2 regions of the Acidicapsa ligni genome follow, and region 2 is predicted to be linked to the other one. Evidence: riboswitches for the same ligand, from Rfam matches in the RefSeq annotation. Region 2 holds a riboswitch; the other holds the start of a gene.
The links. A riboswitch is a leader RNA that binds a small molecule or an ion and turns the genes downstream of it on or off. The one in region 2 is predicted to bind fluoride.
Positions count from the first base shown of each region.

Region 1: linked by a shared signal. The riboswitch ahead of OHL19_RS04335 (voltage-gated chloride channel family protein) and the one ahead of OHL19_RS06040 (respiratory chain complex I subunit 1 family protein) in region 2 are both predicted to bind fluoride.

Region 1 is NZ_JAGSYG010000001.1:1,097,495-1,104,460, forward strand. It holds gene OHL19_RS04320 (M48 family metallopeptidase) at 1-8, opposite strand, end outside; gene OHL19_RS04325 (metallopeptidase TldD-related protein) at 100-1,860, shown strand; gene OHL19_RS04330 (metallopeptidase TldD-related protein) at 1,860-3,509, shown strand; gene OHL19_RS04335 (voltage-gated chloride channel family protein) at 3,565-4,905, opposite strand; fluoride riboswitch at 4,918-4,988, opposite strand; gene OHL19_RS04340 (septal ring lytic transglycosylase RlpA family protein) at 5,055-5,870, opposite strand; gene OHL19_RS04345 (hypothetical protein) at 5,933-6,121, shown strand; gene OHL19_RS04350 (hypothetical protein) at 6,298-6,966, shown strand, end outside.
Region 2 is NZ_JAGSYG010000001.1:1,472,752-1,479,717, forward strand. It holds gene OHL19_RS06030 (dynamin family protein) at 1-439, opposite strand, end outside; gene eno (phosphopyruvate hydratase) at 502-1,833, opposite strand; fluoride riboswitch at 2,016-2,093, opposite strand; fluoride riboswitch at 2,277-2,338, shown strand; gene OHL19_RS06040 (respiratory chain complex I subunit 1 family protein) at 2,455-3,402, shown strand; gene OHL19_RS06045 (hypothetical protein) at 3,414-4,094, shown strand; gene OHL19_RS06050 (proton-conducting transporter transmembrane domain-containing protein) at 4,100-5,563, shown strand; gene OHL19_RS06055 (hydrogenase large subunit) at 5,560-6,966, shown strand, end outside.

The DNA of each region.
Region 1 (6,966 bases), 380 kb from region 2:
ATTCTCACGTCTTCAACTCCACCCTGCCGCACTATCTGCGACAATAAACGCACAGAAACGGTTTACGCTTGCCTTTCTCACCTACTCATGAAACCAACTTTGCTGGCAGCTCTTAGATTGCTTCCTGGCGGCGTCCGGATCGGGCGAATCGCCGGTTCCTGCGCCCTCCTGCTTCCACTTACTTTATCTTCAGCGCTCAAGGCGGAGCAGCCATTGCCGCCACTGCTGGATACCATGACCGGCGAGTTGACTCGCGCCATGAGTACCCTGGGCAAGAGCACTGAGAACAAGGCCAGCGAAAAGCAGATTCCGCCTTACTTCCTCAGCTATTCCGTTGCAGATGCGACCGGGGTGACTATTCGCGCTCAATATGGTGCGCTTGCCGATTCGGAGAGCAACCATCAGCGTGTGGTGGATGTGCAGGTCCGCATTGGTGATCCCAAGCTGGATAATACCCACGGAACGCATCGCGCGTCGGCTGTGAACACGCTCCAACTGCCGCTGACCGATGATCGCGAAGCGCTGTCGCGTTCGCTTTGGCTGGCAACGAACAGTGGCTATGGCGCCGCGCTGGATAACTATCTCCGCGTCAAGACTGAGGCCGAGGTACGAGCCAAGGAAGAAGATTCCTCTGGAGATTTTTCTACGGAGTCAGCGCAGGTAAGCGTGCAGAAGCCCGCGCCTGCGCCGATCGTCAACAAGGCAGCGTGGGAAGATCGCGTTCGATCGCTCTCGAAGATTTTCCGCGAATATCCCGATGTTTATCAGAATGTGGTCATGCTTACAGCGCAGAGTGAGACGGACTACTTTGCATCGTCTGAGGGTTCGCGTCTTGCCAGTCCGCATCAGGCGGCGCGCCTTATTGTTTTCGCTGTAAGTCGCGCCGACGATGGCATGGATCTCTTTCGCGCGCAGACATTCGAGGCTGAAACAGTCGACAAGCTGCCCGCGCAGCCTGAACTTGAAGCGGCCTTTCGCGAACTGGGTAAAAGCCTTGAGGATCTTCGCAAAGCGCCGTTGACGGAGCCTTTCAATGGTCCGGCGATTCTCTCGGGTCGTGCTGCTGCGGTCTTCTTCCATGAAGTTCTCGGCCATCGTCTTGAAGGACAGCGACAGCGCGGTGATGAAGAGGGGCAAACCTTTACCAAGGAAGTGAACAAGCCTGTTCTGCCAAGCTTTCTGTCGGTTTCAGATGACCCAACGCGTACATCTTTTGGCAGCACGTGGCTTAGCGGCAGCTATGACTTCGATGATGAGGGACAAAAGGCGAAGAAGGTCGATCTTATCCAGGATGGTGTGCTGAAGACCTTCCTCATGTCGCGTCTTCCGATTGCCAGCTTTAGTAACTCCAATGGTCATGGCCGCGCCCAGACTGGCCATGTTCCCAATGGAAGACAGGGCAACCTGATCGTGACGTCAACCAAGTCTGTGCCTGAGCCCGAGTTGCGCAAGATGCTTATCGACGAAGCAAAGAAACAGGGTAAGCCATACGGTCTCTACTTCGAAGACATCTCATCGGGATTTGCTGTAACTACGCGCAGCTCGCCACAAGCCTTCTCGGTAATACCGCTGGTTGTTTATCGGGTATATGTCGATGGTCGTCCTGATGAACTGGTTCGTGGCGTCAGCATCGTTGGCACGCCGCTGGCTGCGATGAAGCGTATTCTCGCTACGGGCGACAAGAGTGAAGTCTTCAATGGCGAATGCGGTGCGGAGTCCGGCTCCATTCCAGTGTCTGCTGTGGCCCCGGCTATGCTGCTTACCGAAATCGAAACGCAGAAGCAACAGCAGGGAACGCAGCGTCCGCCAATCCTATCTAATCCCAGCGCAGTTATTGCGGCAGCAGGAAAGGGAAACTAATGAAGAGATTCGTAATCCCTTTCGCAGCCCTGGCGCTTCTAACATCAAGCCTCATTGCAAATGCTGAGCCTAGCCGAGCCGATGCGGAGAAAGATCCCGTTCTCAAGGCAATGCTGGCTGAGCTTGATCGCAGCCGTGAGCAGCTACAGCTGAAAGGTTTTGAGAAGCCGTTCTTCATTCAGTACCGCATTGAAGATATCGAGGACTATCAGACCAAAGGCGACTTTGGCGCGAGTGTTGGTGAAGACAATCATCATCAGCGCATAGCCCGCATCACGGTTCGCGTCGGCGATTACAAAACGGATAGCTCCACTGCACGCGGCGATGGGGCTGTTCAACTGGCCGCGCTGGATAACGATCCACTGGCTCTGCGCGCCTCGCTTTGGCAGGCGACGGATCAGGCGTATAAGGATGCGCTCTCAGCTTATGCGCGCAAGCTGGCCCAGTTGAAGCAAGTGCAGACTCCGCCACAGGCCGATGATTTTTCGCATGAGTCGCCTGTCATTTCGCTTGAAGATACCGTGAGCCTCAAGGTAGATGGGCCGCAGTGGGCCAGGCGTGTCGCAGCGGCCAGTGGCCTGTACCGCACAGATGCATCGCTTAAAGCGAGTGAAAAAGATGTGCAGTATGCCACGGCTATGTTCCATGCGCGGGCTGCAAATATCTACCTGGTCAACACCGAGGGCACCATCGTTAGAAAGGGACAGACCTCGTTTGAGGAGTCCTTTGCTGTGGGTACGCAAGCGGCGGATGGAATGCATCTCGATCGCTCTTACGCCAGTAACGGTGAGGTTCTCAAAGATATTGATTCACCGGAGGCTTTCACCGCACATGCAGTAAAGCTCATCGCGTCGCTGTCTGATCTGCGCAAGGCTCCGCTTGTCGAAGAGGAATATCACGGGCCTATCCTGCTCTCTGCAGATGCCTCTGCCGACGTTATGCATGAACTCGTAGCGCCTAACATAATTGCGACGCGTCCGGATCTTGGTACTGAGGCTCGCACGAAGGGCGCGTTTGCTTCGAGTTATCACGCACGCGTGTTGCCTGAGATTTTCAGTGTTATCGACGATCCGGGACTGCGTACTTTCAAGGGCAAAAATCTTGTTGGAGCGTATACCGTTGACGATGAAGGTGTCATCGCTCAGCCGGTAAAGTTAGTCACGGACGGACGGCTTGAAAACTACCTCATCGGGCGGGAGCCGGTGCGTGATTTTCCCAAGTCGAACGGTCATGGGCGCGCTGCCCTCGCTGGTCCCGCGTATCCAGCTATCGGTGTTTTGCAGGTCTCTGCAAAGGACGGGATCGACGATGGCGAACTCAACAAGAAGCTGCTTGCGCTCGCTAAAGATCGCGACCTCAAGAGTGTTTATTTTGTCGAAACTCTCGGCCCAGAACTTACGCCACGACTGCTCTATCGAGTGAGTGTCGATGGTACGCGTGAGCTGGTTCGCGGAGCTACGCTCGACGATCTCGATCAGCGGACTTTGCGCTCTGGCATTGTCGCTGCAGGCAAAGAGCCTTTCGTGGCCAATTACATCGGAGCGGTGCCTGAGACCGTTCTCGCACCGGCTTTGCTTTTTGACGATGTAACTGTTCGCCGGGCCAATGAGAAGAATGACAAGCTGCCGTTCTATCCGCCACCGAGCTAAAGAGCTTTGATTATGCCAGGCTGTTTTTGCAGCCTGGCATAACTGATTACTTAGATTAATCAGAGTTAGGCGGCGTTGCTTCGGCACGTATCTTGTCTAATTCAGATGTTGAAAGGCTATCCACGCCGTGCCTCCAGCCGTGTTTGCTGTGGCCCAGCCGCTGCGCTGAATAAATGCCAGCGTGCCCTGAAAAAAGATAGCTTGCTACGCATGCAATCACCGCATAACTCCCTGCTTCAACACCGAATAACTCAATCGCCATGAGTGAAGAGGCAATCGGGGTATTTGCTGCACCGGCAAATACTGCCACGAAACCCATTCCTGCAAGCAGACCGGGTGGCAGCGGCAATATCCACGCAAGCGCATTCCCCAGGGTCGCGCCGATAAAAAACAGTGGTGTGACTTCGCCGCCCTTGAAGCCAAAGCCCAGTGTTACTGCGGTAAACAGGAGCTTCGCTGCAAAATCATATGCGGGCAGATGTTGCGAAAACGAATCCACAATCATCGGAATACCGAGTCCGATGTATTTTGTCGTTCCTATCGAAAACACGGCTGCCGCGACAATCGCGCCGCCTACAAAAGGCCGCATTGGCTCCCAGCGGATTGTCTGCTTGCTCCACTTTGTGATGGTGTGCGTCAATCGTGCAAACAGCATGCCCACGAGTCCAAAAGCTATGCCGGCAGCAATCGCTGCGAGGAAGCCAATCCAGTTCATGGCGGGGATTTCTGTTACTCGATAAGCGGTATGTTGAACGCCCCAGGCATGGGTCGCGTAATCCCCTACGAACGAGGCTACAAGGCAGGGGAAGAGGGCGCTGTAGCCGACGCTGCCGATGGCCAGCACTTCAATGCCGAAGATTGCGCCTGCCATCGGCACTCCAAACACGGAACCGAATCCGCCGCTCAGGCCAGCCATTAGTAGAATGCGCCGGTCCCGCGCGTTTAGCCCGAGAGGCCGCGTCAACTGGTCCGCCAGCGAAGCGCCTGTCTGGAGCGCGGTGCCTTCGCGTCCGGCCGATCCGCCAAAGAGATGCGTGATCACCGTACCCAGCAAAATCAGCGGTGTCATGCGCAGTTGCAGGGTAGCTTTCGGGTCGTGAATCTCGTCGATGATGAGATTGTTTCCGCGCTCAACGGACTTGCCGAAGTAGTGGTAGAGCAGACCGACGGCGAGCCCTGCAACGGGCAAGAGAGCGATCATCCACTTGTGGCTTTCACGCACATCTGTCGCCCATGCCAGTGAGACCAACAGCAGTGCTGAAGCTGATCCGGCGAGCACTCCTACCGCCGCGGCAATCAATAGCCAGCGGACAAGGCTGAGGAATACGCGCACTTGTTCTAAACGCATGGGACCGGCGTTTGCGAGCGGTGCGAGACGAGCAAAGATTTTGGGCAAGTATCCTCCTACAGAATCGTAGGAGTCATCAGCATGCGCGGGTTGCGCAGCGGTTCGGGGCGAACTCCATCACCCTGAGAATGTACCCGTAGAGTACCAAGCGTCTTCGATCGGGTCAAACAAATCCTGCGGTTGAGCTATCGGCGAGATCAGTCCAGCCGTACCAGGTAGGCATCGCCTTCGACTGGCCTGATTCGCTTGGCCAGCATCTCTGCCGACTCTCGGTTATCACCAGCAGGACGAATTCTCACCCAGTATCCAGTTGGTCCGGAAAAATCGATTACCTGTGCCGTGTTGTACTCGCGCTCCAGTTGCTCATGCAGCTTCACAGCTTTGCCCTCGTGCTCAAACGCGCCAATCTGTACGCACCAGCGGCCGCCTACGTCGATTGATCGGGGGGCTTCATACACATCCACACGCACCGTTGCGAGACCTGCGCGATATACGCCTGTGGCCTTTGCCGATGCCATGGAAAGGTCGAGTGTGCGCCCCTGTACAAAGGGGCCGCGATCCGTCACGCGCATTGTCGCCGACTGGCCTGTCTTCTCGTTGGTCACGGTAATCAGCGAGCCCATGGGCAGTGTGCGATGCGCCGCGGTCATTACGTTTTGATCGAATACCTTGCCATTGGCACCAACCCGATTATGGTAGGGCGGTCCGTACCAGCTCGCTACGCCTTCTTCGGAATAGATTGGCTTGTGACTCGCCACGTATTGCTCGTCATCGGCCGTAACTACGCTCGGTGGAGGAGGTGCGGGCGCTGGCCTGTAAGACGGTTGCCGGGACTGAATCGGTGGGGGCGCGGGGGCGTTTGCTATGGGAGCGTATTGATGATGGTGGCAGCCTGCGAGCCCGGCCATCATGAGTCCGGTGATCATGAGTGAGGCAGCGCCCAGCAGCGCGGATCTGCGCCTTGTTTCACGCTGCGGCAGCATCTCTGCCACGGCATATTGCCGGGCACTCAACGCGCGGACCCTTCGCTCGTACTTGTACTCGAACTCGGGGCATCTGATTTAGGCGTGTATGGATGCAGAGTGTTGGCCAGCTTCTCCAAGTGCCCCGCCAGCAATCGCAGAGCGCCGCTCGACTCTCGCCTTACCTGTGGAACCACGACTCGGTCAACGTAGGCTACTGCGCTGCGAAGTTCGTAGGCAACGTCATCGACGGCCTCTTCGACACGCTGGCCAAACCCGCTTCCGTACGGATTTCGAGATGAAGCATAATCCTGCATATACGATGCGACCTCGCTTTAAGTCTGGGCATCGCGTGCGCTCTAGTCAATGGGTTTGGCGGCGAATCGGGCTTGCGGGGTGCCGTAAACATTACTCCTGCGCGGGGATTTCCGGAGCGGGCTACCTTTTTCACTTTTTTTACATCGAAAGGTGAAGCAAGATGAAAATGATTCCAGTGAAGCCCATCAAACTCAACGAAATGTTTTTCTCCACCGCTCCCACAGGAATCTCTGTGGTCCTTTTCGGTTGCCTCGTATTCAGTTTTGCAGCTCCGACGATGGCGCAGGAGGCGCATTTTTCCACGCCTGAGCCTGCCGAACTTGTGTCGCTGTATGAGGCATCCGCTGCCCGAGAGCCTGCTCCGCTACTGGTTACGGACGAGCAGCAGGCTGCACCCTCCAATACATCTTCCAATGCATCCGGCAATCTGCCGGATGAGCCAAAACCGGCGAATGCGCACACGAAAAAAGAGTGCCGCTTCATGCCTTGTCCGTGGCCGAATATGGATTGGTACAAGAGCTTTGTGAATGGGCCCCAGGTGAAGCCACTTACGCCAAAGGAAAAAGGCTGGCTGGCGCTGCGGAACTTCGTCGACCCGTTCAACGCTGTCACGATTCTTGGCGAGGCGGCCATCTCGGTTGGCGCGGATTCGCACTCTGCCTATGGCCCGGGTATGCCGGGTTTTGGACGATACGTGGGCGTCAGCTACACAGAGGATCTGACCGGGGAATTTTTCAATACCTTCCTGATTCCGTCCATCATGCACCAGGACCCGCATTATCACCGCATGCCTACTGCGTCCTATCAGCGCCGCATCTTCCACACGGTT
Region 2 (6,966 bases):
CCACGAAGAAGAAGCCTCGGCGCAGGATCTCAACAGGCAACTCGATCTCGGCATAGGCGAGATTCTTCTCATTTCCCGGATTGCCCTTCTGTGTCACGTACGCGGGCAACTCAGAGAGAGGAATCTCTCGGCGCATACCGCTGTTGTTGAAGTTAAGTACAGCCTGTTTTCGGGTCCCATATCGAACCGTCGTAATCACGGATGTCAAAGGAACGATCCCTGTCGGAAGATGTTCGCCCCCCAGGATGGCATTCATGAGGGTCGATTTTCCTCGGCTGAACCTGCCCACGACGAGCAGATTGAATTTATCTTCGGCCAATCGGGCTTGGAGAGAGACACATTCCGATCGAAGAGGCTCGTCCTTTGTATCGAGAGCCCGAGCACTTCTAAGAATATCGGCGAAGCCAAACTTCCATTGCTCGTATTGCTTCAGATCCATTGATACTCCCCATCTTTTGGCCCAAGCGTGTCATCGTCTCAAAGAAGGTAAAGCCGCCTCCTCTATTGCCGCGAGGCCGTTTCCAGTGTCTGCGGTTCTTTACCTTCTTTCCACCGTTTGTAGACGTGCCTTCCCGCATAGCTTGCCTGGTTGCCCAGCTCGTGTTCGATTTCAAGAAGCCGGTTGTACTTGGCAATACGTTCACCCCGGCTGGCGGAACCGGCCTTAATCTGGCCCACGCCCGTCGCTACGGCAAGATCAGCAATGCTCGTATCATCGGTCTCGCCGGAACGGTGGGAGATGACCGCGGTGTATCCATGTTCGCGAGCCATGGCGATGCAATCCAAGGTTTCAGTCACCGTGCCGATCTGATTCAATTTGATCAAGATAGAGTTTGCGATGCCAGACTCAATTCCACGAAGAAAGAGCTCTGGATTGGTTACAAAGTTATCGTCCCCGACGAGCTGAATCTTGTCGCCCAATTCATTGGTCAGCTGTTGCCAACCGCTTCGATCATCCTCAGCAAGGCCATCTTCGAGGGACCAGATTTGGGGGTACTGACTTAGCCAATGTTTCCAGAGCGCGATCATCTCCTCTGAGGTTTTTGTGCTGCAGTCAGACTTGCGAAAGACGTACCCCGTCTCTTCATAGAACTCGCTCGCAGCCGGATCGAGCATTAGCGCAATGTCCTCGCCCGGCTTATATCCAGCTTTGAGAATGGCCTCAAGAATTAGTTCAATCGGCTCTTCGTTAGACTTGAGTTCCGGAGCGAATCCGCCTTCGTCGCCCACAGCGGTGTTATAGCCCTTATTTTGCAGTACAGCTTTAAGAACGTGAAAGGTCTCAACGGCACTTCTTAAGCCATCTCGAAATGATGGTGCGCCGACTGGAGCGATCATGAACTCCTGAAAATCGACGCTATTGTCCGCATGTCTCCCACCATTCAGTACGTTTAGCATCGGGACTGGCAATAGGTGGCCATGCTCGGTCGCAAGATCCAGGTAGAGCGGGAGGCCACGGTACGCCGCTCCGGCGCGGGCAACGGCGAGGGAAACGCCCAGGATCGCGTTCGCTCCAAGCCGGGACTTATTGGGGGTGCCATCCAACGCCCGGAGTTCATCGTCAAGTTCGCGTTGATTGCCTGCATACATCCCCCGCACCTTAGCTGCGATCTCGCCTTCGACATTCGCGCAGGCAACCAGAACACCCTTCCCCCCGTAACGAGACTTGTCACCGTCGCGCAACTCTACGGCCTCACGCTTTCCGGTGGAAGCGCCAGACGGTACCTTGGCAGTCCCGGTCGTCCCACTCGATAGCGTTGCCGTTACAGACAGAGTTGGGTTGCCGCGTGAGTCCAGAATCTCGAGGGCTGACAGTTTGGTTATTTCCGACATTTCCATCACCTTTTCCAACCGGGCCATCTTCCGGTTTACAAGAAAGTCAGATTGGGAATTGCCCAATCTGCGCACATCCACGCCACCACATGCAGAGCGACCGGTCAAAGACGGAGGCCTGCAGGTTCCACGCTTTAGATTTTCTTGGGGATCGCGCCGTAGACATGACTCCGCGACAGGATCCCCTGCCAGGAGTCATCATCTGTTCCACCTATTGGCAAAACAGCGGTTATAAGGTGAACTCCTTCACCGCTACACACACCATAACCTAAAGGTCACGGTGAGGCTTGTCAACCAGACCGTCTGATGGAGCGCACCGGATCATGCGTTCTTTCGCGGAATATTTCGCATCTCAAGGAGCGCAAGGTCACGCAGGCCGGGATGATGCTAAGTCGTTTCTTCACTTGACAGAGCGATCCGAGGCTGCGAGATTTGAAAGACACAATTCGCTCGGTGATGAGGTCCACCTTTAACCGCCCCTTGGGCTGATGACTCCTACCCCCCTAGGAGTCGTACGATGAAAAAAGGTCTGGCCCTTCAACTCGATCGACCTCAGAGAACACACAGTCCTCCCTCGCTTGATGCTCTCGTCGGCCCTTATCTCCGGCCGGGGAGGTCCACGTGATCCTTCCCAATCTGATCCTCCAGATCGGACAGGTCCTCTGCGTTCTTCTGCTCGCCCCGCTCCTGCAAGGATTCATCCTGAAGGCCGAGGAACGGGTACAGCGGAGCTCTGGACCCAGCATTTTCCAACCCTACCGCGATCTGTGGAAGTTATTCCATAAACAGACCGTTGCGCCAGAGTCTGCGTCGTGGATTTATTTTGTCGCTCCGATCATTGCATTTACCGCAATGCTGATCGTCCCGATCTTGATTCCAGTGCTCACGGACCGCCCGCTGCCGCTATCCGATATGGGAGACATGCTCGGCGGCGGCATGGTTCTGACGCTCGGTTCGTTCATCGTGATCCTGGCCGGGTTGGACACGGGAAATGTTTACGGTGGAATTGGGTCCAGCCGAGCAGTGATGTTGACCATTCTTGCCGAGCCGACCCTGATTCTGGTCCTGGTCGGCATTAGCCTACTCGCCAAAGCGATGCTGCCGTTCGTCGTGAACCATCTGTTGCTGTCCAGCCCCTCTCTTTATTGGAATCCTGCGCATCTCTTTCTGATCCTCGCGTTCTTCGCACTGTTGCTGGTCGAAACGGACCGGCTGCCCATCCATTCGAGTACGCATCTCGAGATCTACATGATCGATGAGGCGCGGATTCTCGAATACTCGGGTCCCCTACTTGGTTTGCTCAAGTGGTCATCCATGATGAAGCAGTTCATCCTGTACACCATCTTCTGCAACGTTTTCCTGCTTCCGTGGGGTATGTCACAACTCGGGACGGCGCTCGGTGAACTCGGTTCCGTAATCGCCATATTGCTCAAATTCCTTTTGGTAGCTCTGACCGTCGTTGTGGTGGAGACCGTGCAGTCCCGTCTCCGCTTCTACCGTTATCAGGAACCCTTGGCCGCGGGATTCCTTTTCGCGGTACTAGCCATTGTTTCGAGCCAGATGCTGTAGAGGAAAATACGATGTTCCTGGCACACGTCAATCCGCTTCAGGCTTCGATCTTCAGCTCGCTGGCGATCTTAAGCCTCCTGCTGACCTTCGTCATGCTGGGATCCCACTGGCTGCGCAACTATGTCTACGCGTTCGCGGTGCAATCGTGGCTGATCGCCGCGCTCTCTGCATCGGTGGGCTACTTTGCGGGATATTCCGAACTGTATGTCATTGCGGGGCTGACGGCGCTATTTCGTGGGCTGATCCTGCCGTACCTCCTGATGCGCATTATCGGCAGACTGAATGTGAAACGCGAACTGCATGCGGTTCTGCAACCGAGTTCCAGCCTTGTGGTCGGTGCTTTTTTGGTCATGTTCGCGTTCGTCATCTCCAACCACATGAACCGGCAACCGCCCCCAGCAGCCCATGTGGTGATCCTGGCTCTCACGATCATGCTCTCGATGAAGTTCCTGGGCTTCCTCATGCTATCGGTCCGGGACGAAGCGGTCAGCCAGATCCTCGGCCTGCTAGTACTAGAAAATGGCATCTTTCTAGGTTCGCAGATCCTTGTTCCCGGGATGCCACTGTTGATCGAGATAGTGATCCTGTTTGACCTGCTCATCGTTGTGGCGTGCTTTGGGATGCTCGTTCGCTTCCTGGTGGTGCACGCCGGCACCACCAGCAGCCGTGAACTCAATCGGCTGGTAGGTTGATGCCCATGACACAACGCTTATTGATCGTCCTATTTGCCGCGCCGTTTGCAGCCATCGTTCTTTCGTTGGCGCTACGCCGGTCGCGGGTCGCGGAATACGCCACGGTCGCGGCGGCAATCGTGGACCTGCTTGTCAGTGGGCCTTTGCTCCTTCGAGCATTGCAAGGCGATGCTCTCTTTGCACATGGATACCTTCGGGTGGACACGCTCGCCGCCTGGGTAATCGTCTGCATCTCGATTGTGTATACGCTTTCGTCCATCTATGCCGTCGGCTACATGCGACTCCTCAATGAAGAGCCGCGCCTTCCAGTGTTCTACGCTTTGTTTTCGGGCTTTGCCGCTACGATGCTGGCTGCGTGTGTCATGAACAATGTCGGCGTCTTCTGGATCGCCATCGAGCTGACGACGCTCATCAGTACATTCCTGGTTGGATTCGAGCGCGAGGCCGAGAGTACCGAAGCCGCCTGGAAGTACATCGTCGTCGTCTCCGGCGGTATCAGTCTCGCTCTCCTTGGGACGGTTTTCTTCTACTGGGGCGGCACATTTGTGCTGGGTCCAACCTACGCAATGACGTGGGCCGCGCTCCACGGGTCGGCTCCTGCGGTGTATCCACCGCTGCTCCTTGTCTCGTTCTTACTCGTCCTTGTGGGATACGGCACGAAGGCTGGCCTGGCGCCGATGCACACCTGGTTGCCGGACGCTCACAGTGAGTCTCCCGCACCCGTCTCCGCGATGCTGTCGGGAGCCTTGCTGAACACATCGATGCTTGGTATTGCGCGTTTCCTCGGCATAGTGAATGGAACTTCCGTCGCGCAGTTCGCGCATTCCGCGGTCGTGGCGCTTGGAATCTTCTCGTTTGTGATTGCAACACTGTTCATCGTTCGGCAAACGGGAATCAAGCGTCTGATGGCCTATTCCAGCGTCGAACACATCGGCGTCATTGCGCTGGGCCTGGGTTTCGGAGGCATCCTCGGTGTAGCGGGGTCCCTCTACCACATGCTGAATCACTCGCTGAACAAGTCCTTGATGTTCTTCGGCTCCGGCAATGCTATGCGAGCATATGGCACCAAAGAAATCTCGGGCATTCGACGTGTGCTCAGGGTCTTTCCTGTAAGCGGGACGCTCTGGCTGCTGGGCGCAGTAGGAATCGCCGGTGCACCGCCATTCGCGCTGTTTCTCAGTGAATTCACCATCCTGCGAGCCGGAATCGGAGGGCGCTATCGATGGGCAGCGCTTATCTTTGTCCTGTTCCTGATCGTCGTCTTCATCGGGTTTCTTGCTCACTTCCGTGCGATGTACTTTGACGAGGCTCCAGAACAAGAGATACAGCCTTTACCTTGGACGATCTGGCGAACACTCCCCATGTGGCTGGCTTTTGTTCCGCTGGTGGTGCTCGGCCTTTGGTGGCCTCACGGTTTGTGGAGCATCTTTACCCAGATCTCGTCTGAGTTGACTGGAGGTGCGCGATGAAGGGCGCATCCGAACAGATTCTTCAGGCCTCGGAGATCACCGCCGCCTGCGAACGTCTAGTGGCAGAAGGGGCTCGGCTCCAGATGGCCTATGCCTGGTTTCCGGAAGCTGGTGGCCCGGCCGAGGTTGTCTACCTGGCGGATCAAGGTCGGCATAAGCCCTTCCCGTTGCTACGTTGCCGTCTCCCCGAGAATGCACCATCACTCCCATCGCTCGCAACGAAGATTCCCCTTCTGAGCTGGTATGAGCGGGAGATGACCGATCTTTGTGGTCTCACCTTTTCGGGACATCCAGACCCTCATCCGTTAGTGCTGCACGAAGGAGCTCATCCTTCCATGCCTCCCCTCGACCCACGCTACCCGAAAGATGAGCCGATGCCGTATTCCGAACAGCCTTGGGACTTGCCACCGATAGAGGGCAGCGATGTGCAGGTCCTGCCCTTCGGCCCGGTGCGAGCGGACGTCCTCGAATCGGCACAGATCGTCTTCTACTATGTGGGCGAAGCGATCCTGCACTGCCATCCACGTCTGTTCTTCAAGCATCGCGGCATGGAGAAGCGGTTCGAAGGCCTTGATCCTGCGTTCGGAGTCCTCATCGCCGAACGCATATCAGGCGTCGACAGTGTTGCCCACTCCTTGGCCTTCTGCCAGGCCGTTGAAATCGCGAGCCAGTGTGAGGTCCCGGAGCGAGCGCTCCATCTGCGAACCGTCCTGGCCGAACTGGAGCGGCTCTATAACCATCTGCACTATCTCGGATATTTGTGCCATACAACGACGCTCAAAGTCGGCGAGGCGGAGGGCAGGCTGCTCGAGGAGCGATGCAAGAAACTGAATGGCATCTTTACCGGGAGCAGATTTCTCAGGGGTCTGCTTAAGCCGGGCGGTCTGCGACGGGATCTCGATCTGCACGATCTGCCGCACGAGCTACGAATGCTTGAACCGGAGATAGCGGGGTATATCGAGAAACTTGAAAAGACAAATAGTCATCTGGATCGGTTGATCACGACCGGCCATCTACCCGAGAACGTCGCTTTCGACCAGGGCGCTACGGGACCTATCAAGCGTGCTTCCGGCATCGAACGTGATCTGCGTCGTGATCACCCCTATGCCGCCTATGACCGATTTGAGATGGCGATTCCGATGCGCACAGAGGGAGACGCGCATGCTCGCGCGCAGGTTCGTATGGAGGAGATTAGGAACAGTATTACGCTCATCCTCAAAGCACTCGCGAGAATGCCACAAGGACCTGTGGCCACTCCCATCGAATATCCCGGAGGTGGAGAGGGACTCGGATGGTGCGAAGGCTCTCGAGGGTCGATTTATTATGCTGTGCATTTCGACAAGGATGGGAGATTGGGGCGTGTGAAAGTGAAGTCCGCCTCATTCTCAAACTGGCGCGTCTTT